Regions from separate parts of the Pontixanthobacter aestiaquae genome, predicted to be linked through region 2. Evidence: predicted binding sites of a transcription regulator. Region 2 holds the regulator's gene; each other region holds the start of a gene.
What was found. Region 2 encodes LexA, which represses DNA repair genes until DNA is damaged. Its sites were predicted from a motif close to GTTCCNCNCTTGTTCT; they were not measured.
Positions count from the first base shown of each region.

Region 1: GRI35_RS10895 (UvrD-helicase domain-containing protein) is a predicted target of LexA. The motif match lies at 4,133-4,148, and genes of this name have one in related genera.
Region 3: recA (recombinase RecA) is a predicted target of LexA. The motif match lies at 3,224-3,239, and genes of this name have one in related genera.
Region 4: GRI35_RS07500 (PNPOx family protein) is a predicted target of LexA. The motif match lies at 3,711-3,726, and genes of this name have one in related genera.

Region 1 covers NZ_WTYZ01000001.1:2,270,812-2,276,437, forward strand. The annotation lists gene GRI35_RS10870 (AmpG family muropeptide MFS transporter) at 1-864, opposite strand, end outside; gene GRI35_RS10875 (aromatic ring-hydroxylating oxygenase subunit alpha) at 938-2,113, shown strand; gene GRI35_RS10880 (pseudouridine synthase) at 2,145-2,927, shown strand; gene rsmD (16S rRNA (guanine(966)-N(2))-methyltransferase RsmD) at 2,924-3,502, shown strand; gene GRI35_RS10890 (hypothetical protein) at 3,510-3,923, opposite strand; gene GRI35_RS10895 (UvrD-helicase domain-containing protein) at 4,157-5,626, shown strand, end outside.
Region 2 covers NZ_WTYZ01000001.1:2,044,376-2,050,001, forward strand. The annotation lists gene trpD (anthranilate phosphoribosyltransferase) at 1-583, shown strand, start outside; gene trpC (indole-3-glycerol phosphate synthase TrpC) at 714-1,502, shown strand; gene moaC (cyclic pyranopterin monophosphate synthase MoaC) at 1,499-1,972, shown strand; gene GRI35_RS09800 (molybdopterin molybdotransferase MoeA) at 1,969-3,159, shown strand; gene lexA (transcriptional repressor LexA) at 3,246-3,932, shown strand; gene GRI35_RS09810 (ComEC/Rec2 family competence protein) at 3,952-5,626, opposite strand, start outside.
Region 3 covers NZ_WTYZ01000001.1:2,294,120-2,299,745, forward strand. The annotation lists gene alaS (alanine--tRNA ligase) at 1-1,156, opposite strand, end outside; gene GRI35_RS10975 (hypothetical protein) at 1,294-1,806, opposite strand; gene recA (recombinase RecA) at 2,063-3,136, opposite strand; gene GRI35_RS10985 (DUF4139 domain-containing protein) at 3,294-4,928, opposite strand; gene GRI35_RS10990 (DUF4139 domain-containing protein) at 4,940-5,626, opposite strand, start outside.
Region 4 covers NZ_WTYZ01000001.1:1,576,262-1,581,887, forward strand. The annotation lists gene GRI35_RS07480 (lysine--tRNA ligase) at 1-1,131, shown strand, start outside; gene GRI35_RS07485 (prolyl hydroxylase family protein) at 1,128-1,823, opposite strand; gene GRI35_RS07490 (cytochrome b) at 1,920-2,474, shown strand; gene GRI35_RS13820 (RcnB family protein) at 2,570-2,800, opposite strand; gene GRI35_RS13715 (hypothetical protein) at 2,896-3,615, shown strand; gene GRI35_RS07500 (PNPOx family protein) at 3,853-4,440, shown strand; gene GRI35_RS13990 (response regulator) at 4,448-5,014, opposite strand; gene GRI35_RS07510 (hypothetical protein) at 5,029-5,301, opposite strand; gene GRI35_RS13995 (GGDEF domain-containing protein) at 5,451-5,626, opposite strand, start outside.

The DNA.
Region 1 (5,626 bases), 230 kb from region 2:
CAAAGGCCCCATCGTCGAAATGAATTCAACCGAGTCTGGCCGCGTGTCGGGATTGCTCGAAAGCGAGCGAACCATAAAAACGCCGACCGTTATCAACGCCCAGCCCCACAGCACACCGACGGCAGCCAAAGACCATGCACGCAAACCCGGCACTAATTGGCCGGATTTGCGTAACCCGTAGGGATCCGCGCTATCTTCATCGCCCGTTGCCTCCAGCGCCGTGGCATCCGCATCCGGCGCCCACAGACCTGCAAAACCGACGATCAGCATAAGCGCGCCCATGCTCAGATAGACCGTCGGCCAGTCGGTCCGCTCCGCAAGGAATAATGCGAAAGCACCGCCCACAAGCGCGGCTATCCGGTAGCCCATCTGGTAGACTGTGGAGAGAATATCGATCGTCGCGACATCATCCGCCACGTCCACCCGCCATGCATCGATCACAACGTCCTGGGTGGCGCTGGCAAAGGCTGCAAGGCCGGCAAGCAAGCTGAAGATACCGATTGTCTCATTTGTCGGAGCGATGAAGCTGAGCGAGGTTAGAGCTGCTCCGATGAGTAACTGGGCGGTAACAATCCATTGTTTGCGCTTGCCGAGTTTCTTTAGAACCGGAATGTCCACCCGATCAAGCGCGGGGGACCACAGGAATTTAAACGCATAAGCGAGGCCGACCAGCGAAAATACGCCCATCGTTTCCAAGTCGATCTCGCCGCTATCGGACAGCCAGGCGTAAAGTGTACCAAGCACAAGCGCGTAAGGAAGTCCGGCGGCAAAACCGAACAGTAACATATAGGCTGTCTTGCGCTGGCGCAGCGCGGTCAGCACCACGCGCCAACCCGGTTTACCCTTAGCGGCTGCGTCAGCCATATATCCCCGTCCTCTTTGTATCCGTGCTATTTCATGCAACAGTAACGTGATCGCGTGATTTAGGAAGTGTTTGATGAACGAGACCCCAATCATCCCCAGCAAATCCGTTCCCCACAATTTGCGCCCGACTAGCGGACAATTGGCGCTGGCCGAAGCCATCGCACGGGAAGACACGCGCAATGACGCGGGCATCACGCATGTGCCCGCATCGGTTTATACCGATCCCGATCATTGGCAGCGGGAGAAAGCAGCTCTGTTCGACCGGATGCCGCAGGTTATCGCACCGTCAGCGTTGCTACCCGAGGCGGGCGTGGTGGTACCGCATGATGATACGGGGCGGCCCTTGCTCATTACACGCGATGCCGTTGGAGACGTTCATGTCTTCCTCAATGTCTGCCGCCATCGCGGAACTCGGCTGGTTGAAGGCGAGGATGTCCAGTGCGCCAAGCGTCTCGTTTGCCCATACCACGCGTGGACGTACAAGCTGGACGGCAAACTGCTCGCGCTACCCCGTCCCGAAACATTTCCCGGCCTCGACAAATCCGAAAACTCATTGATCGAATTGCCAAGCTGTGAGGCGGGCGGCCTGATCTGGTTCGCCCCCGTCGAGGAGGCCGACTTCACATTTGCCAAGATGCTGGGCGAGGACTTTGCCGCATTCGGAATGGACGATCTGTTCCTCTATCGCCGCAAAACGCATCAGGTTAACGGCAATTGGAAGCTCATCATGGATGCCTTCCTAGAAAGCTATCACGTCACCCGCCTCCACGCGAAAACCATTGGTCCGTTCTTCAAAGACGGCATCACCGCGGGTGATATGATCGGTCCTCATGCCCGCTCTGCCGTGGGCCGGTTGGAGGAACTGGAGGGCATTGATCTGACCGACATGGCAGCGATGCGCCGCGTGATAACCTTTGCCTATCAACTGCTTCCCGCGACGATTATCATCCCCAGTCCTGACTATGTAAATGTGATGGTGCTGATGCCCGACGCGCATGATCATACGGTGGTCGAAGACTTCATGCTGATCCCGGAGGAACCCAAGACCGACAAAGCGCGTGACCATTGGGATCGCAGCTGGAAACTCCTCGACGGCGGCGTGTTCGCAAGTGAAGATTTTCGTGCTGCGGAGTTAGGCCAGCAGGGGCTTTCGACAGGAGCTATCTCCCAATTGACGCTTGGCAATCTCGAAACCGGTATTCTGCGCTTCCATGAAACGGTGCAGCAAGCGCTAAACGTAAATCCTTGAGTGAAGTGGGCTGAAGGCGTAACGGCGCGCCATGACCACAAACCCTCCCCGTCAAGAAGGCCGCCCCGAGGGCGAGCGTATCGCAAAATTGCTCGCCCGTGCTGGTATCGCCAGCCGCCGCGAAGTCGAACGGATGATCGAAGCCGGGCGGATTTCCATTGATGGGAAGGTGCTGGATACGCCCGCGACCATCATCCCCAACCTCAACGGCGTAACGGTTGACGGAAAGCCTGTTGGCAAACCGCAACCAGCGCGCATCTTCTGCTTCCACAAACCAGCCGGTCTGTTGACCGCAGAACGCGATTTCAGCGGTCGCGGCACGATCTATGATGCGTTGGTAAATGCGTTGCCCAAAGACGCGCCGCGCGTGATGCCGATTGGCCGCCTCGATATTAACACCGAGGGTCTTCTGCTGATGACCAATGATGGCGAGCTGAAACGCGCGATGGAACTGCCCAGCAACGCTATTCCGCGCACCTACCGCGCGCGCGCTTACGGCGATGTCACGCAAAGCCAGCTCGAAGATCTGATGGACGGCATCACCATCGAAGGTGTCCGTTACGGCCCGATCAACGCCAATATGGAACGCAAAACCGGCCGCAACCAGTGGATCGAAATGACCATCACCGAGGGCAAAAACCGCGAAGTGCGCAATGTGCTGGAATATCTCGGACTGGAAGTGAACCGCCTGATGCGTACCGAATATGGTCCGTTCAGTCTGGGCGATATTAAGCGCGGTCTCGCGATCGAAGTCCCGCAGAACGATGTCGAACGCTACCGCAAACAAACGCTGCGGGCGCAGAGCAAGCGATGAGAATTATCGCTGGCGAATGGCGCGGGCGGAAGCTGACGGCGCCCAAAGGCGATGCGACGCGCCCTACCGGCGACCGCACACGCGAGACTCTTTTTAGCATGCTCACCAGCCGCTTGGGGTCGTTTGAAGGCCTGTCGGTAGCCGATCTTTTCGCAGGCTCGGGCGCGCTCGGGCTTGAGGCTTTGTCGCGCGGCGCTGCCCACTGCCTGTTTGTCGAGCAGGAAGAATATGCGCTGAAAAGCATCCGCGCCAATATCACTACATTCGATGCACGATCCCGCAGTGATGTCCGCGCAGGCTCAGCAATGGGGCTTGGCCCCGCAAAGCAACCACTCGATCTGATCCTCCTTGATCCACCATACGAAACCGGCGCAGGCTCGGTCGCGCTCGATAAGATGAACCGGCTCGGTTGGATAGACCCCGCGACATGGATCGCGCTCGAAACAAGCGCAAACGAAGACGTCTCAATCCGGAAACTTGAAGTGGTGGCCGACCGCCGCGTCGGGAAAGCGAAGCTTCATCTGCTTCGTCTTTCCGAGGAAGGACCAGGAGACAACGCGGCGGCCGACAGTTAGCCCTCGGTTACGACCCGGCGGGCATCTCGTCTGACGGTTTCGGCGCTGCCCCTGCATCATCTTGCAGGCGCTTCTCTACCATCTCCCACGCGGCGGCCCGATCCACAGGCTCCATCTTCGCGAGGGCAATCTTGTCATTATCGGTTAGCCGCCAGAACATATTCTGACGTGGAACCGGCAAACTCCAATAATAAGTCTGCACATCGCCCGGCCACATGGCATAGCCCGCCTGTTGTTCAGGCGACCAGCCGTCAAACACGGCTTGCTCATCCGGCGTCAGTTGATGCGGAGGCGGCTCAGGCATGGCAGGCGCTTCCTCGCCCGGTGGGGGCGATGCCTGATCTTGCGCCAATAACGGCGCTGATTGAAATGCCAGCAATGTGCCAACAGCACAGGTGGCAGAGAGGGTGTATTTACGCATGGTATTCTCCTTTGAAGTACCCTGCGCGACGAACGCGACCCAACCTTTCTCAAGGTGATCCCTATGTGCTGGGCGGACTTTCAAAGGGCAACAGCAAGCGCCGCAACTAGGCGCAAACCAGCCTCGTCAAAGCGGCGATTGTGCAGAAAACCGGCCAAAGCGAGAATTGGCCTCAGCACAGGCAGATGCCGCTTGCAGGGCAGACTTATGTTCCCTAGTTGTTCACGCTTACTATGACCGGTGCTACAATTCCTTCTGCGTCTGATAATAACGGCGAGATCCCGGCCTATGCCGCGCGGTTGAACACGCCGCAAAAGGATGCGGTGCTGACTACAGAGGGGCCGGTGCTGATGCTAGCCGGTGCGGGAACGGGTAAGACTGCCGCGTTGACCGCTCGCCTCGCGCATCTGGTGGCAATGCGCAAAGCATGGCCGAGCGAGATTTTGTGCGTGACCTTTACCAACAAGGCCGCGCGCGAAATGCGCGAGCGGGTTGGCGGGCATATCGGGGACGCGGTTGAGGGGATGCCGTGGCTCGGTACATTCCATTCAATCGGTGCGAAAATGCTCCGCCGCCACGCCGAGCTGGCCGGCTTGCAGAGCAATTACACGATCATTGATACCGACGATCAGCTGCGCCTGCTCAAACAGCTCATCCGCGATGCGGAGCTGGACGAGAAACGCTGGCCACCTCGCCAACTTGCCGGCCTGATTGATCGCTGGAAAAATCGCGGATTGAACCCGGATGATCTCGATGCTGCAGAGAATGAGAGCTACGCCAACGGGCGCGGTCAGGAATTCTATCGCACCTATCAGCAGCGGTTGAAAGCGCTCAACGCCTGCGATTTCGGCGATCTGTTGCTGCATGTGCTCAATATCTTTCGCGGGCACCGCGATGTTCTGGAGCAGTATCAGAAGCGCTTCAAATACATTCTGGTCGACGAGTATCAGGATACCAATCAAGTCCAGTACTTATGGCTCCGCCTGCTCGCGCAGGAGCGCAAGAATATCTGCGTCGTGGGCGATGACGACCAGTCGATCTATTCGTGGCGCGGCGCGGAAGTCGCCAATATTCTGAAATTCGAGAAAGACTTTCCCGGCGCCAAAGTTGTCCGGCTGGAACAGAATTATCGCTCCACACCCGAAATTCTCGCCGCTGCATCTGGCCTGATCAATGCCAACAGCCAGCGGCTCGGCAAAGAGCTGTGGACCGAGCATCCGAAGGGAGACAAAGTCCGCGTAGTCGGCGTATGGGACGGCCCGGAGGAAGCGCGGCGAGTCGGCGAGGAAATCGAACGGCTCGAAAGCGAAGGCGCTTCGCTGGACCAGATCGCCATTCTGGTCCGTGCGCAGTACCAAACACGTGAGTTTGAGGATCGCTTCATTCAGATCGGCCTCAATTACCGGATCATTGGTGGTTTCCGCTTCTACGAGCGTGCGGAGATCCGCGATGCCCTCGCCTATCTGCGCGTCATCGCGCAGCCGCAGGATGATCTGGCGTTCGAGCGGATTTACAACCAGCCCAAACGCGGCCTCGGCGCGAAGACGCTGGAGAAGATGCACCAATATGCGCGGGCTGCAGGAATGCCGCTTGCCGCCGCATCGCTGCAACTGGCCGATAGCGACGAGCTGCCCAAACGCGCCGGAAACACTATCGCGGCCTTGATGCGTGATTTCATTCGCTGGCGCGAGATGGAACCGCAG
Region 2 (5,626 bases):
GGCCGAACTTGGCATTTGCTTCCTGTTCGCGAAGAACCATCACCCCGCGATGGGCCGCATTCAACCGATCCGGTTGAAACTTGGCCGGCGAACGATTTTCAATCTGATGGGCCCGCTATCCAATCCGGCTGGCGTTAAGAGCCAACTCATTGGTATCGCGCGCCCTGCCTATGTGCCGATCTATGCTGCGGCCAAGGCTGCTCTGGGTACCGAACGGACGATGATTGTTTCCGGCGATGAAGGCTTGGACGAATTGAGCCTGGCCGGCGGTAACGAGGTCGCCGATGTGCGCGGCAATGCGTTTGAGATGAAGCGCGTCGAGGCGTCGATGATTGGCGTTCCCAATGCGCCGGTGGAAGCCATTCGCGGCGATGACGCAAAACATAACGCGGCGGCGCTCAAAGCTCTGCTGGACGGTAATCCCGGACCCTATCGCGACGCGGTGATCTTCAATTCTGCAGCGTCGCTACTCGTTGCAGGTACAGCGAAGGACTGGAACGACGGAGCGGACCAAGCACGCGAGGCGCTCGATTCGGGTGGAGCGCGTGATCTGCTAAAGCGGTGGATTGCGATGACGAAATGAGAAACGCATCACCTTCCGATTGTCATCCCCGCGAAAGCGGGGACCCAGGGCTGCTCGGGTTGTCCTTTGCGATTCTGGATTCTCGCTTTCGCGGGGAAGCGCAGCTGTCCAAAGGACAATACGGGGATCGTTGATGAACAAATTGGACGAAATCTGCGCAACCAAGCGTACGGAAGTCGCCGTGCGCAAAGCTGCGACAACAGTCGCTGAGCTAGAGTCCAGAGCTCGCAAACAAAGCACACCACGCGGCTTTCGTGCGGCTTTGGAAGCTAAAACAACTTTAGGCTACGGCCTCATCGCTGAAATCAAAAAGGCTTCCCCGTCCAAAGGTCTAATCCGCGAGGACTTTCGCCCCGCTGACCATGCGAAAGCCTACGAAGAAGGCGGCGCAGCATGCCTTTCGGTGCTGACCGATGCACCATACTTCCAAGGGCATGAGGACTATCTGGTTGAAGCCCGTGCAGCGTGTGATCTGCCCGCGTTGCGCAAGGATTTTATGGTCGACCCATGGCAAGTTGCCGAGGCGCGTGCAATCGGTGCCGATGCGATCCTGATTATCGTCGCCGCGCTGGAAGACAGCGCGATGGAAGAGATCGAAGCCGCCTCCATCCATTACGGTATGGATGTGCTGGTCGAAGTCCACAATGAGGCAGAGATGGAGCGCGCAGCCAAATTAAAGTCGCGCCTAATCGGGGTAAACAATCGCGATCTGAAGCGGTTTGTGACCGATCTGGGTGTGACCGAACGGCTGTCTAAGCTGGCTCCAGAGGGGACTCTGCTGGTGGGCGAAAGCGGCATCAGCACGCACGAAGACTGCGAGCGGCTCGAAAAGTCGGGTGTCCGCGCATTTCTTGTCGGTGAGAGCCTGATGCGGCAAGCGGATGTTGCGGCAGCAACGCGAAAGTTGCTGCAGGGATGAGCAAACTCACTCACCTTGATAGCGATGGTAATGCGCGCATGGTCGATGTGGGGGCTAAAGCGGGAACCGCCCGCACGGCTACGGCGACCGGACGGATCACTATGAACGATAATGCGCTGGCCGCTATTCGTGACGGAAATGTGCCCAAAGGCGATGTGCTCGCCGCCGCGCGGATCGCCGGGATCATGGCGGCCAAAAAGACCGCCGAACTGATCCCGCTGTGCCACCCGCTTGGGCTGGACTCGGTGACGGTTGATTTTGCGATAGAGGACGGGGCAGTTCGCGCGACTGCCACCGCCTCTTTGGTCGGCAAAACCGGCATAGAAATGGAAGCGCTTACGGCCACTTCCGTCGCGCTCCTGACAATCTATGACATGGCCAAAGCGCTCGACAAAGGCATGGTGATTGAAGGCGTGAGATTGCTCACCAAAACCGGAGGCAAATCCGGCGATTGGCACGCAGCGGCATGAAGCCGCCCATTCCCTTGCACGAAGCGCAGGCGCGGCTGCTGGATCTGGTTCAACCAACTGCGACCGAAACCGTTAGCTGCGAAGATGCTCTTGGCCGGTATCTGGCCGCGCCGCTGATCGCCAAACGCACACAGCCCGCAGCTGATCTCTCAGCGATGGACGGGTTTGCTGTCTCTGGCGAAGGTTCTTGGCGCGTGATCGGCGAAAGCCGCTGCGGTGTGCCGTTCGGCGGCTCAGTTTCCGCAGGAGAGGCAACGCGCATATCGACCGGTGCGCATGTGCCAAAGGGTGCCGAGGCGATTGTGCTGGTTGAAGACGCGAAACTGGCCTCAGGCAACCAATTGACCGCGACCGAAGAGCCAATATCCGGCCGTCATATCAGACGCGCAGGATCTGACTTCGAAACGGGTGCGCATTTGCTTGAAACCGGCACCCGGATCACCGCCGCGCGGCTGGCCCTGACGCGGATGGCGGGGCATAGCTCGCTCACCGTTCACACCGCACCCGAGGTGGCGATACTCGAATGCGGCGATGAACTTTCAACCATGCCCCATATGTGCAACATTGATCAAATTCCCGCCACCAACGGTGCAATGTTAAGTGCAATGACTTTAACCGAAAAAGTGGTAGTGCAGACTTCGCCGCCAATTCCCGATAATCTGGATGCATTGGCTGCCACTATAGAAACTTATTCCGGAACTAATTTGTTAATCATCAGCGGTGGTGCTTCTGTCGGTGATCATGACCTGGTTCGCCCGGCATTGCACAGACTGGGCGCAAAAATAGACTTCTGGCGAGTCGCAATGAAGCCTGGAAAACCTCTGATGGTGGCGACACGCGGGAAGCAGATAATTCTTGGACTGCCAGGTAATCCCGTTTCGAGCTACGTGACCGGGTTCCTGTTTATGCTCCCGGCGCTTCGCAGGTTACTGGGCGCCAAGGAGTGCATTCCAAACCCGATAAGCTTGCCCTGCTATGAGGATTTACCCGCCGGCGGCCCTCGCCGAACCTTTATGCGCGCTACGTTTGGCGAAGGGCAAGTAACGCCTATAGCCCAGCAGGGTAGCGGTGCACTCGGTGCTTTGGCACAGGCAGATGTCCTGATCGAACGCCCTGAGCACTGCGGTGTGACCAAATCCGGAGCGCATGTACCAGTCTATATTCTACCGACGAGCGGCGTGGCTTGACCTTTTGACATAAGTTGCCTACTTGTTCCTCATTCGTTCACCATTCGGTAGCGATGCGACTGATGCGATCTAAGGAGCATTTTGCAATGCTGACGGCAAAGCAGCACGAACTTATCCGCTTCATCCAGCAGCGTCTGGAAGAGACCGGCATTTCCCCGTCGTTCGAGGAAATGAAAGCCGCACTCGATTTAAAAAGTAAGTCAGGTGTACACCGCCTGATTTCTGCGCTGGAAGAGCGTGGTTTTATCCGCCGCTTGCCCAACCGCGCGCGTGCGCTGGAAGTTCTCAAAAATCCAGAGGATGTGCTACCAGGCACGACTGCGAAGCCAGCCAATGATGTGGTAGCTCGGACAACGACACCACCGGTGGCTCAGCTCGAGCCGGCAAACGATGTGATTGAGCTTCCTTTGCACGGTCGCATCGCTGCAGGTGCACCTATTGAAGCGCTTGAAGGGCAAAGCAGTCTGCCCGTTCCGGCTGCCCTTCTCGGCCCCGGCGATCACTATGCGCTAGAAGTATCAGGCGATTCGATGATCGAAGCCGGAATCTTCGATGGCGACTTTGCGTTGATCAAGCGAACGACGACTGCCCGCGATGGCGAGATTGTTGTTGCGCTGGTCGACAATGAAGAAGCCACGCTAAAATATCTGCACCGCGATGGTTCGATGGTTCGCCTCGATCCTGCAAATGCGAGTTATTCTGCACAGGTCTATCAGCCTGATCAGGTGGAAGTTCAGGGTAAACTTGCTGGTCTTCTGCGGCGATACAACTAAATTTCGATGCGCGGGGCGTTTAGCGATGCTCCGCGCGCCACCATCCATGCTCTCCTTGAGAGTCAGCAACGGCGTTAAAGCTTTCATCGGATAGATTGATTGTTAGACCCCCGGTTTTGTCCAGCAAGTTGCGATCGGCTTTGAGCCATCTCGGTTGGCAGGACCGCGGTAAATAGCGGTCGGCAACTACGATATCCGCACGGTCACACGCTGCGGCCAAGGCACGCATTTCTACGCGGTTGCTACTTCGTGCCATCAGTACCTGCCAATCCCGACCATCGCGCCGGAGCGGAATGGTGCAAAAATCCGCACTACATGACGCATCAGGCCATTGCTCCAACGGAATAGGCGTGCCGTCCATTCCGGCTAGTTCCAGTAGATTGTCGCGCGCGTAGTCGCTCCGGCTTTCCCGAAGAACAAGAAGTTCCTTGCTCTCGACCGCAATACCAACATGCCGCCCGTCACCCGAAATCAAGATATCGGGTGCTGGTTTAATGAGAAACAATATTGTTGCGACTGCTGCCGGAACAAAACCGAGCAGTCGGATCCGTCCGCGCCATAATCCGATCCACAGTCCGCCCACCACAAACAACGCAAAGATCGCTCCGCCCATTTCGGGCATTAACTTCACGGCCCCGGGCTGATCAGCGGTGAAATGCGCGATGCCAATCAACAGATCGAGAGACTTTCCTGTCAGCCACCAAAGCGGCGCGCCAAGCCCGACAAGGTCGGCAAGCAGCGACAGAGCGATAAGCGGCATCGAAGCAAAGGTGGTGAGCGGAATACCAATCACATTCGCGAAAGCACCGTAAACGCCTGCCCTATGAAAATGGAACAGCACAATCGGCATCAAGGCGATTTCGATAACAAAACCAGTGATGAGCAACATCAATGTCCGCCGTCCTAGCCGCGACGCCCAGCTTTCCTCTCGAGGCGCCAAGAATCGCCGCACTGGCTCCGCATTGTGGAGAGCTACGATTGCGAGCACGGCAGCGAAGCTCATTTGAAAACTTGGCCCTACAAGCGACTCTGGCCACAGGAACAATACGAACATCGCCGCCACGGCCACCATTCGCAGCGATAACGCCTCACGGCCCAAAGCCAAAGCTATCAGAACCAATATCGCTCCGACGCAGCTGCGAACCGTCGGCACTTCTGCGCCAGTTAGAAGAGTATATCCGACGCCTGCCAGTGCCGCGACGCCAGCAGCAACCAAGGGTAGTCGAACTCTCAGTGCCAGCCATTGCCACAATGCGAGTAGCTTTATCGCGAGCAGATAAGCCGCCGCGATCACCGCACTGACGTGCAAACCGCTGATGGATAGCAAATGTGTCAGACCAGCATCCCGCATTGCTTCTTCATCGGCGTCGCTGATGCCGCCGCGATCACCACTGGCCAATGCGGCAGCAATGGAACCCGCTGACCCGCCAAGCTGACTGCGAACGTGACCCGCTAACGCGCGCTGCGTCGACGCCAGCGCCTCTTCCGTTACCGCGGGCTCGACGATCTCAACCTCGCCCAAAACCGATCCAGTGGCCGCAAATCCTTGAAACCAGGCGGAGCGCGCAAAATTGTATGCTCCCGGCAACATCGGTGACGCTGGCGGCATCAGGCGTGCACGCAAGCGGACAATCGCGCCCTCGGACAATCCAGTTACGTCCTTATCGTCGGGTACATTAACGCGAACCTTTCGA
Region 3 (5,626 bases), 250 kb from region 2:
CGCCATCAAGCTGCTCGCCGCCGCTCATATCCCCGGTCGCATCATCGAGCAGCTTCAGACCCTTGTCGAGCGTGCGCCGGAACTGTGTTTCTTCGCGTTCGAGCACTTCGGTGATGAGCGCTTGCCCGCGTTGCAGTTCGGGATAGGCCTGACCCATCTCGGTAACCAACTCAGGGACCAGACGATGCATCAATGGCTCGCTCGCACCGAGCAAATGCGCGTGACGCATCGCACGGCGCATTATCCGCCGCAAAACATAGCCGCGCCCTTCGTTCGACGGCAGCACGCCATCGGCCAGAAGGAAGCTGGTCGAGCGCAGATGATCGGCTATCACGCGGTGGCTTGCCTGCGTGTCACCGGTAGCCGCCACGCCGGTGAGGCTTTCGGATGCTGCGATCAGCGCTTTGAATGTGTCGGTATCGTAATTGTCATGCACACCCTGCATCACTGCAGCAACACGTTCTAGGCCCATGCCGGTGTCGATCGAAGGCTTTGGCAAATCGGTGCGATTACCCTGCCCGTCCTGTTCGAATTGCATAAAGACGAGATTCCAAATCTCGATAAAGCGGTCACCATCCTCATCGGGCGAACCAGGAGGGCCTCCGGGAATGTGATCGCCGTGATCGTAGAAAATCTCGCTACACGGTCCGCAGGGGCCAGTATCGCCCATCGACCAGAAATTGTCATTGGTGGCGATGCGGATGATCCTGTCTTCGGGCAGGCCCGCAATCTTGCGCCACAGATCGAAGGCTTCGTCATCGGTGTGATACACCGTTGCGATCAGCTTTTCGGCAGGCAGGCCCCATTCCTTGGTCAGCAGTGTCCATGCGTTATGGATTGCCTGTTCTTTGAAATAATCGCCGAAAGAGAAATTGCCGAGCATCTCGAAGAATGTGTGATGCCGCGCAGTGTAGCCGACATTGTCGAGATCGTTGTGCTTACCCCCTGCACGCACACATTTCTGCGAACTGGTTGCGCGCGGTGCTGGAGGCGTTTCGAGCCCGGTGAAGACGTTCTTGAACGGTACCATTCCCGCATTGACGAACATCAATGTGGGGTCGTTATACGGCACCAGCGGCGCGCTCGGCACCGCAGCGTGGTCCTGAGCCGCGAAATAGTCGAGAAACGAGCGGCGAATGTCATTGGTCGATTGCATCAGGTGCAATTAATCACTGACGGGGCGGGCGACAAGCGATTAAGCATGGCAAAGCGTACAGGCCGCGCAAAGAAAAGCCGGTGCGAGGCGGCGCTGACTTCAGCGGGCCCACGCACCGGTCCTTTCATTAAACGATATTAGTTGTCGTCAGTGCGTTCGCGGAGGCCCTGACTTTCGAGGCCGTCGACAACGTCTTCCTCAACTTCGGCATTGTGCTCCGCAACGGTTCCGATCACGTCTCCATCTTCGTCGAGCAGCACCGCTTCTTCATCCGAACCAACAGGTACGAGACGGACATAGACCGGGCGCGGATAGAGGCGGTTTGACGCGCCGTTTGAGCCATCAACAACGGCACCAATACCGCCGCCAGCAAGGATATTACCGAATGTCGAGCCACCAAGGCGGCTTTGAACATAAACGAATTCTGGTTTGTAGCCTTCCAGTTCAAAATCGACGCGCTGATCAAGGCCGCGCTTCATGCTGAATTCGCAAGGCGTGACGCAGGTCTGACCTTGGGAGATTTTGACAACGGCTCCCTCCGGATCAGACAGATATGCAATATCTTGGCTGGTGCCATTGAGGACTGTTGCACAGCCCGAAGTGGATACTCCCATCAATGCGACGAGAGCTACAGAAACAAAACGATTCATTATTTTCCCCCAAAAATCTCGATACTTCAAAGTTTTGAAGCGAGAATATTATGCTGCGCCACTCAATTGGGGATGGTCAAGTAAAAGTTGTGCAGGTTCGAGGGATATGGTCGACTTATGCCCCGACGAACTGCTCACCCAAAGAAAAACCGGTGCGGGGCGCTGCTGTCTCCAGCGTGCCGCTCGCACCGGTCTTCCATTTGCCCGGACGCGGGGAATTTAATCCCGCTTGGCGCGTCCGCTTGAAAAAATGATGTCAGTCCTCTTCGCTGGCCTCCGCGTCAGGGCCTGCCATCATTTCTTCGGCGACTTCATCGGTGCGGCCGCGAATTGCAGCTTCCAACTTGTCGCGCATCTCTGGATTTTCGTCGAGGAAGGTTTTCGAGTTCTCCCGTCCCTGCCCGATCCGGACCGAGTCATAGGAAAACCACGAACCGGATTTCTCGACCACGCCGGCTTTCACACCCAGATCGAGAATTTCGCCGGTCTTCGAAATACCCTTGCCATACATGATGTCGAATTCGACTTGCTTGAATGGCGGGGCAACCTTGTTCTTCACGACTTTCACGCGAGTCGAGTTACCAATCACTTCATCACGGTCCTTGATCTGACCCGTCCGGCGAATGTCGAGGCGAACCGATGCGTAGAATTTGAGCGCATTACCACCAGTTGTGACTTCGGGATTGCCGTACATCACACCGATTTTCATCCGCAGTTGGTTGATGAAGATCACCATACATTTGGAACGGTTGATCGAACCGGTCAGTTTACGCAGGCTCTGCGACATCAGCCGGGCTTGCAGGCCGACATGGCTGTCGCCCATCTCGCCTTCGATTTCTGCCCGGGGGACCAGCGCAGCAACCGAGTCAACCACCAGAACATCAATCGCATTGGAACGCACCAGTGTGTCGACGATCTCAAGCGCTTGCTCACCTGTGTCAGGCTGCGAGATGATCAATTCATCGATATCGACGCCGAGCTTCTTGGCATAGACCGGATCAAGCGCATGTTCCGCATCGACGAATGCGACTGTGCCGCCGCCTTTCTGCGCCTCTGCCAGCACATGCAGTGCCAGCGTGGTCTTACCCGAGCTTTCCGGCCCGTACACCTCGATCACACGGCCTTTGGGCAGACCGCCAATGCCGAGCGCGATATCCAAACCGAGCGAGCCGGTCGAAATCGATTCGACTTCCATCGCTTCTTTCGAGCCCAGCTTCATCGCCGAGCCTTTACCGAATGCGCGGTCAATCTGTGCGAGTGCCGCGTCGAGCGCCTTCTGACGGTCCACGTTCTTTTCCTTACCTTCTACAAGCTTAAGACTAGCTGCCATCACACGGCTCCCATTGATTGCCTAGGGGGTTAGATATTTTGCCCCCGATTCATCGGCTGCAACAGTATGTACCGCGTTTGTTCCAAAAGAACAAGAGCGGAACAAAAATTTTCTACAATGGCCCTGCGACACGCAGAATTCTGAGGCTTTTGCTGTTCTACCTATCCGCCAGATAAGCATCTGTATGGCGGATTTGCCAATTATGCGTTGTGCGCGAATTGGCTGGCAGATTGATCTCCACCACCCATTGACCATTCTTTACCCGCGCTTTCTTGCGCGGCCAGCGAACGTCAAAATTTTCGGGATAACCAATCACTATCCGCATACGTACCGGATGGTTGTTTGCGTTGGTCATTTCCGCCTTCATCCTGGTCCATTGACGGCCACTATCGTCAGGCTGTCGCTCGCTCATACGCCCGCATTTGGAGAATACTTGCGTGCTCGCGCCCAGTTCCAGCTCGATATCCTGCCCTACTGCATAATCGCGCATATCGAGTTCGGCGACCAGTTGCGTTCCCGCAGGGCCGGGTTCGAACAGGGCCATTCCGCCCATGGGCAGAGCTGCTCCCAACCCCTTCTCCTCTTCATTTTTCATGGTGAGGAGTATTTGCGTAAAGTTGATATTATCGCTGTCATCGATGTCGGCGAAACCCGTGTACGGGTCGCAATTCGCAACGTAGAGAAATTCGCCTTGCACCTGCTCCTTGTTGAGAAAAGCGACCTGTTTCAGCCCTTTCGCGGCGACAGTCATGGTCTCGGGGATACGGTAGAGCTTCAAATCGCCAAGTTGCTCTTCGCTCGCGACGACTGCGAGTTCAGTCTTCCGCTGCATGCGAGAGGCGGTGACGACAATCCTGTCCTCCGTTGCTTCCATCGGTGCCATCGCCATAGGCGGCGGCACAGCAACCGGTGTCGCATATGAATGGACGGCGGTACCAGCCGCCGTGCTGCCTAGCGGATAGCATGTCAGCCGCAATGGCCGCGCAGTTGGCGGGTCGGAAAGCCCGCGAAAGTCACTCTCGACATTGATCGTGCCGGCAACGGCCATCAAATCGGCATCAGGGAAGCTCTGCCCATTATCGTTGAGCACGGTCAGCCATGACAACAGCCGCAGCCCTACCTTTCCCTTCGCGCCCGTATCATCAAGCGTCGCAACATAGTTCGCCTGCCAGTCGAATCCCCATGCAAGGTAAGTCAGCGTGACTTGATATGTCCCGCCCGCCGGATCACGCGTGTCGATGCTGAAGACCGGATCGGCAGAGAGACCCTCCGGCACTGAATCGAATGTCAGCTTCTCCGGCAGACCGGAACACCGCACCGCTTCATACCCGTCGTGCGTCTGCAGCACGAGGCCGCCATCGGCGCGGGTGCGGATCACGGCGTCTTCACTGGCCGATGTGCCGGTGGCCGGATTGGTCCGGGTAATCTGCACGCGGTTGCCCAATGTGCCGTCCACTAGCGACGCTGGCGAGAGCAAATCGGCATTGCGGTTCTTTTCGATGGTTCCGCCGGGCAAGCCCGTCACGATCGCGCTGACCGCGACCATCCCCTCCGCCACACCATCAAAGCGAATGGTGGATTCGCCCGCGGGCAAAGTCACCGTCCGGGTTTCGCTGATCATCGCAAAGCCTTGCGGCCAATTGCGGTTCATTTCCTGCCCCTCGCGGCGGTTGGGATCGCGATAGACTGTGACAGAGAGCGCTTCGGGTTCGCTCGCGTCGACCACGTCGCGTGCACTCGCCGGAGCGCTGAGCAGCGCCAGCGGCATTATCACGAGGAGGAGACGGCGCATTGCAGCGCCCCTTAGTAGCGCGTGGCAAATGTTACGCGGAACTCGCGCTCACCATTGGCGGGTATCGGCACGATCCATTTGCGCCGATCTGCGTTGAGCTGCTGCCCCGTAACATCTTCGCTGATGATCCGGTAGTCACGCCCCCACCAGCCCCGATCAAGGCCCGCCTGCACCAGATCCACATTCACCGGCACCGATTTCGCATTGGTGATCGTATAGCGCATCGTGGTTTGCCAGAATTTCTTGGGCCGTTCTTCTTCGATCCGGCGGATTTCCTCGCCATCTTCATACACGATGTAGCGCGCGGTTTTCTCCCACTCCGCGGCAGTCAGAACCTCACGCTTCTCAACCTCTGCCTGAATGAAGATATCGAACGCATCGCCTGTACGCAGCGAGAGCTCGCTGCCCATCGGTGTATGGCCGATCGTGTTTTCACCAATAAATTGCGGCGTGCCTTTGCTGTCCCGCTGGTAGAACCGCACGGTACCCGCTGGCAACGCATCACCCAGTCCACCTTGGCTGGATGAAGAGAAGGCTATTTCGCTCGAAACATTGACCGGATTGCTGTCATTGCTCATCCAACCCACGGTCCGGCTGTAAACTTTGCGCGCGGCAACCCCTTGCACATCCATAAAGCTGACCTGCTTGGTCTGGCGATTAGCAATCGTCGTGCGCGCATCGATAGGGTAGAGATAGAA
Region 4 (5,626 bases), 470 kb from region 2:
AAGAATGTGCTGGCGAACAATCAGGCGATTCTCGACATCATGCTGCCGACATTGCGGGCGGAGCGGGCGGCGACCTATTCGCCGATTATGCCGATCTCGCCAACCACCGGCGCGGTTCTTCAGGTTCCGGTTGAGGTAGTCGATGCCGCATCAGGAATGATCCGTTTCTCCGATGAAGATGGTTCGGAGGTGGAGCAATCCGCTTTGGGCGGTCAGGCCAAGCTGCAATGGAAAGTCGATTTCGCGATGCGCTGGGTGGCGCTGGGCGTTGACTATGAAATGTATGGCAAGGATCTGACCGACACCGGAATCCAGTCGGGCAAGATCGCCAAAGTGCTGGGCGGACGTAAGCCCGAGGGGCTGATTTACGAGCTGTTCCTCGATGAAAATGGCGAGAAGATTTCCAAGTCCAAAGGCAATGGTCTGACGATCGAGCAATGGCTCGAATACGGGACCGAAGAGAGTCTAGGCTTCTACATCTTCCCCAATCCGAAAAGCGCGAAGCAATTACATGTCGGTGTGATCCCGCGCGCGGTCGATGATTACTGGCAATTCCGCGAGCGTCTGGCCGAGCAACCGCTCGACAAGCAGCTTGGCAATCCCGCATGGCATTTGCTGCGTGCGAATGAGAGGCATGACGGGCCGGATGCGCCGGGCGCAGGGGATACTGTTCCGGTGACGTTCGGGTTGCTGCTGAACCTTGCCAGTGTGCTGGGCGCAGAGGCGACGTCGGAGAATGTCGCGGAATATCTCGACAGCTATATCGGTGAGCCGACCAACAGCCCCGAGCTCAAGCAGATGATCGATGCTGCGGTGGCCTATACCCGCGACTTCATCGTCCCGACGCTGAGCAAGCGCGCTCCGGCGGAGAATGAAGCGGCAGCATTACGCGCTTTGGACGCAGAGCTTGCCGATGCTCCGGCGGATATGTCGGCCGAGGATTTGCAGACAAAGGTCTATGAAATCGGCAAGCAGGAGCAGTTCGGTTTCGAGAATCTGCGCGACTGGTTCAAGGCGCTCTACCAGACGCTATTGGGCAGCGATCAGGGGCCGAGAATGGGCAGCTTTATCGCGCTTTACGGGGTCGCAAACTCGCGCAAGCTGATCGCGGAGGCGCTGGAGCGAAGTTAACTGAGCTTGGCGGCGGCTTTGTGATTGAGCGGACGGGTGCGGTACCATTTGGTCAGCACATATTTGACGCCCGCTTCCACCGGCGTTCCGGCGTGCAGCATATTCTCGTTGGGCAGGCCCTCGCGGTCGGCATTGTTCCAGATGAGAAGTACACCCGGCTGGGGTTTGATGCGCAGGTCGAGATTGACGAAATGGGTCGCGCCGCCGCGCTCGACCGGATTGAGAAATGCCATCGCAGTCCAGCTGCGCTGCCCGCCGCGCTTGCGTTCGATCTTCCAATATTCCTGATCGGGATAGAAGAAGTCATTATGCGGTTTAAATTGTTGGCCGACATGATAGCGCTGCCCCTGGATTGCTTCACCGAGTTGCGGCTTCAGGCCGAGAAGAGTGTCAATGCGCGCGTTAAGTTCGGCCATAAACGGTTCATGCGGATTGAGATTGCCCGAAAATGACGTGCGAAAACCGGTCGAATAATCCTGATCAAACAGCTCGCTCGGCTTGGCGATAGCATCGACCATTCCCAGCAGCTTTTGGCATTCCGCGCCTTTCAGGAAGTGGCTGACGGCATACATATCCGCCTTGTCGCCAGTATCGAGCCGCTCCGCAGCCGGATTGGCGTCGAGCCGTTTGCGGACCGAATCGCCAACACGTTTCAGTGCGTCTTTGTCGGGGGAAATGGATGTCTTGGCCATGGCGGTTTTCTAGCATCCAATCGCCGTGCTTCAACCCGCCAACTTGCCGGACGCGCTGCGAATGCTAGGTTGCGTGTAGTTTCAGGGAGACGGATTATGAATGCTGAGGGGCAAAGACGCTATTCAACCGGGGCCATGTGGTTCCACTGGATCATCGCGATTCTGGTGATTGTAAGCTGGCGGGTGGTCGTGACCGCCCAAGGACTGGAAGGTCCCGACAAGGGCTGGTGGATGGATCATCACAAGGCGTTAGGGGTCACGATTCTGGTGCTAACTATTGCGCGGCTGATCTGGCGATTGACGCATCCGGTTCCGGGCAAGGCCAGTACCACACCCGCGTGGCAGCACATGCTCGCGCGGACACTGCACGTGCTGTTCTACGTGATGCTGATCGGCTTGCCGATCGGGGGGTGGCTCGCGAGCTCTTACTTCGGCGGCAGCATCGATATGTGGGGCGCGTTTACGGTGCCGGGTTTACCGGTTGGCGAGTCGCGCGAAATGGGGAAGACGATCATCGGTTTCCACAAAACCGGCGGTGAAGCTCTGGTCTATCTGGTCGGCTTGCACATTCTGGGCGCGCTCAAACATATGCTGATCGACAAGGATGGCAATCTCTGGCGAATGCTACCTTGGGGCACACCGAAAGCCTGACAAGTTTCGATAGCCTGACAAAAGGAAACCCCCGCCAGATCGCTCTGGCGGGGGTTCTTTTCGCCGGCCACTTATGCCGGAAAATGGGCCGCGACTTACCAGAAGAAGTCGTGGATCGTGTCGACCACTTCGCCGGTGTAGATATTCACCAGCAACACGTCGTCGTAATAGCGCACCCAGCGGTAGGGGCCGTAAACTTCGGGCAAGCGGTAAGTCCACGGATCGTTGATCCAGTACCGGTTGCTGTAGAAGAGGTTGTCGAGGAAGAACCCGACGCTGATCCGGCTGTAACGATATCCGCGATACGGCGAATAATACCGGCCCAAGTTAAAGATGCTCCGGTTGTAACGACGGTGGTTATGCCAGTTATAACGCTTGTTGTTCCGCCATTGGTTGCGGTTCCAGCGACGGTAATCACGCCGTGCCTGGCGACGGTCCCGGCGGATGTCCGCACGGCGAGCATCGCGATATCCGTCGCGATATGCACCGCGGCGGTTGTTATAATATGTCCGGTTGCGGCCATCGCGGTAGCCCGCACGACGGCCGTCCCGATAAGCGCGGTTGCGATCTATCCGGCGATCCGCTCTGCGGTCTGCGCGGCGATCAGCCCGGCGTTCTGCCTGACGGCGGTCTTGACGTCGATCTGCGCGGCGGTCCTGACGCCGGTCAACTCTGCGCTCAACTCTCCGGTCGACTCTGCGGTCAACGCGGTTGTCTTGCCTCCGTTCAGCCCGACGATCCGCACGATCGCGCTGACGCTCTGCACGTTGCCGTGCCTGTACCGGTGCAACCGCTGGACCGCGAACCTGACGGTCTTGGCGGCGATCAGCCCGTCGATCCTGCCGCACCTGACGCTGCTCGCGTGCCTGACGAGTTGGCTGCGCCTGATTCGCGCGGCGCTCTTGTCTGGCTTGACGGACCTGCTGGCGTTGATCGTTCGTACGTGTTTCACGTGTATCGTCGCGAGCACGATTACGTCGTGTCTCTACGCCGCGATCAGACCGTCGTTGCTGGCGAGCCTGTTGACGTTGTTCGCGATTCTGCCGAGCCTGGCCGCGATCACGGTCGCCGCGTTCCGCGCGTTGCGTTTCGGCCGATGCTGCGGCTGGAGCAGGAACTGCTATCAGGGCCATCGCCATAGCGAGGGCCGAGGCGCTGCCTGCGGTCATTAGATGTTTGATAGTCATACGGCTCTCCATTTAGAATGCCGCGCCCACCATGCGGCCCTGTTGATGTTTTGCCTTCTAGTTCAGCTTGGATGACGCGAATCTGAACAAAAGGTAAAGGCTTTCGTTAATGTTCGGGCATACTTAAGTGAACATACTGACTGGGAGAGTTTCCATTGACGTATGATACCCGCGCGCGGCTATAGGGCCTTATGGACATCTCGCTAGAGACTATTGCAGACGATATCGCAAACCACCTGCGTACCGGCGCAGATATGCGGAAATCGGCAATGCATACGCCCGTGGTCGGCACAGCGGATGGTGATTTACGTGTGATGGTTTTGCGCGAGTTTGACCCTGCTGCTAACACGCTGCGCTTTCACACAGACAGTCGCAGTCCGAAAGTTACGGCCATTCGTGCCAATCCGCAGCTTAGCGTGCTTGCTTATGATCCAGGCGCTAAAGTCCAGCTACGGATTAAAGGCGTCGGGCGGATTGAAACTGATAGTACTACCGCCAATTCGGCATGGCGCGAATCGACCACTTTTGCCCGACGATGTTATCTTGCAGAGACCGCACCGAGCGCTAACTCCGAAGAGCCGACATCCGGGCTACCCGGATGGGCAGAGGGCATTACACCGACCGAGGAGCAGGTCGCAGCAGGCCGTGAAAACTTTGCAATCCTGATGATCGACATCGCTGAATTTGATTGGTTGTATCTGGCGAACACGGGCCATCGCCGTGCGCGCCTTGTTGTGGACGAGGGTGGCACCCTGACGGGGAACTGGCTGGTTCCCTAATGGGGGCTCACGACGCGCCGATAATTTCCAGTTTGGCTAGTAAACTCGCTTCGTCGAATGGCTTGGTTACATATTCATCCGCGCCGACATCAACTGCTTGGTGGATGTCCTTCACGCTCGAATGCGTTGTGCAGAATACAACTTTTGGCCGTTTGGGATGATTGAGCGCGCGCAGTTCGGCGAGAAAATCGATACCCGTCATGATCGGCATATCCCAATCAAGAATAATCAAATCGGGCATGGCCAGTTTGCACTTTTCCAGTGCTTCTGCTCCGTTTTCGGCTTGTGCCGTGACATAGCCGCGGCTTTCGACGATTTTGCGCGCGACTTTGCGGATCATCCGCGAGTCGTCGACCAGCAAGCAATTGCGCGGCTGTTGCTCGGCGCTTGGTACAGCTGTTGGTACCGATGGCGCCACACGGCGACCATAGGATGGTGCGGGTTCAGCCGCTGATTGATCTGCCGGTGGAGCCATCGCTTCTGGCGCTGCCGGAGCCGGCTCGGGAACCGCTGCCTGTTCAGGTGGAGATGGCTGCGCATCGGGTTGTCCCTGCTCAGGCGCGCCTTCCGGCACATTGCGGCGTTTTATCAGATTGTGAATGGGACTACCTCCCCGTTCTGAGCCGAAGAGTTCGGTGATCCGACCATTTCCTGCTCGCCTGCAGTTTTGCGGACGTGGAGATAAGGCACCCAGACATCGCCATATTCGGCTTTCTGATACCACAGATCGAGAATGTCATAGGATGCCCAAAACCCGCTCTGGTCCTGCAAGCGGACTCCTTCGCCAATACGCGGCACGACAGAAAACTTCACTTTCTCGTGCGATTGCGTGGTTTCGTTCTGGATTTCGACATCTATCATTGTGTGCGCCTCTGACTTCAAGAGTGTTGCTAGAGGAAATTGCTTGATGAATTGGAAACAAACTCTTGCGACCGCATTAACCATGCCTTCAGCTTTTGTGGGCGTTTGCGGCGCCTGGATTTGATCAGAAGTTTGGGCCTTACAGATCGTTAGGCAGCTTTGGTGTCACCGGTCCGTGGATCGCTCTTGCGGCGGGCAGGGGCTTCGATTGTGTCGCTGCTGAGCGCGACTCTGTTGCGGCCCGAATTTTTGGCATGATACAGTGCCTTGTCGGCGCGCCCGAACAATTCGCCATATGTATCACCTGCTTCCAAACCGGTGGCGC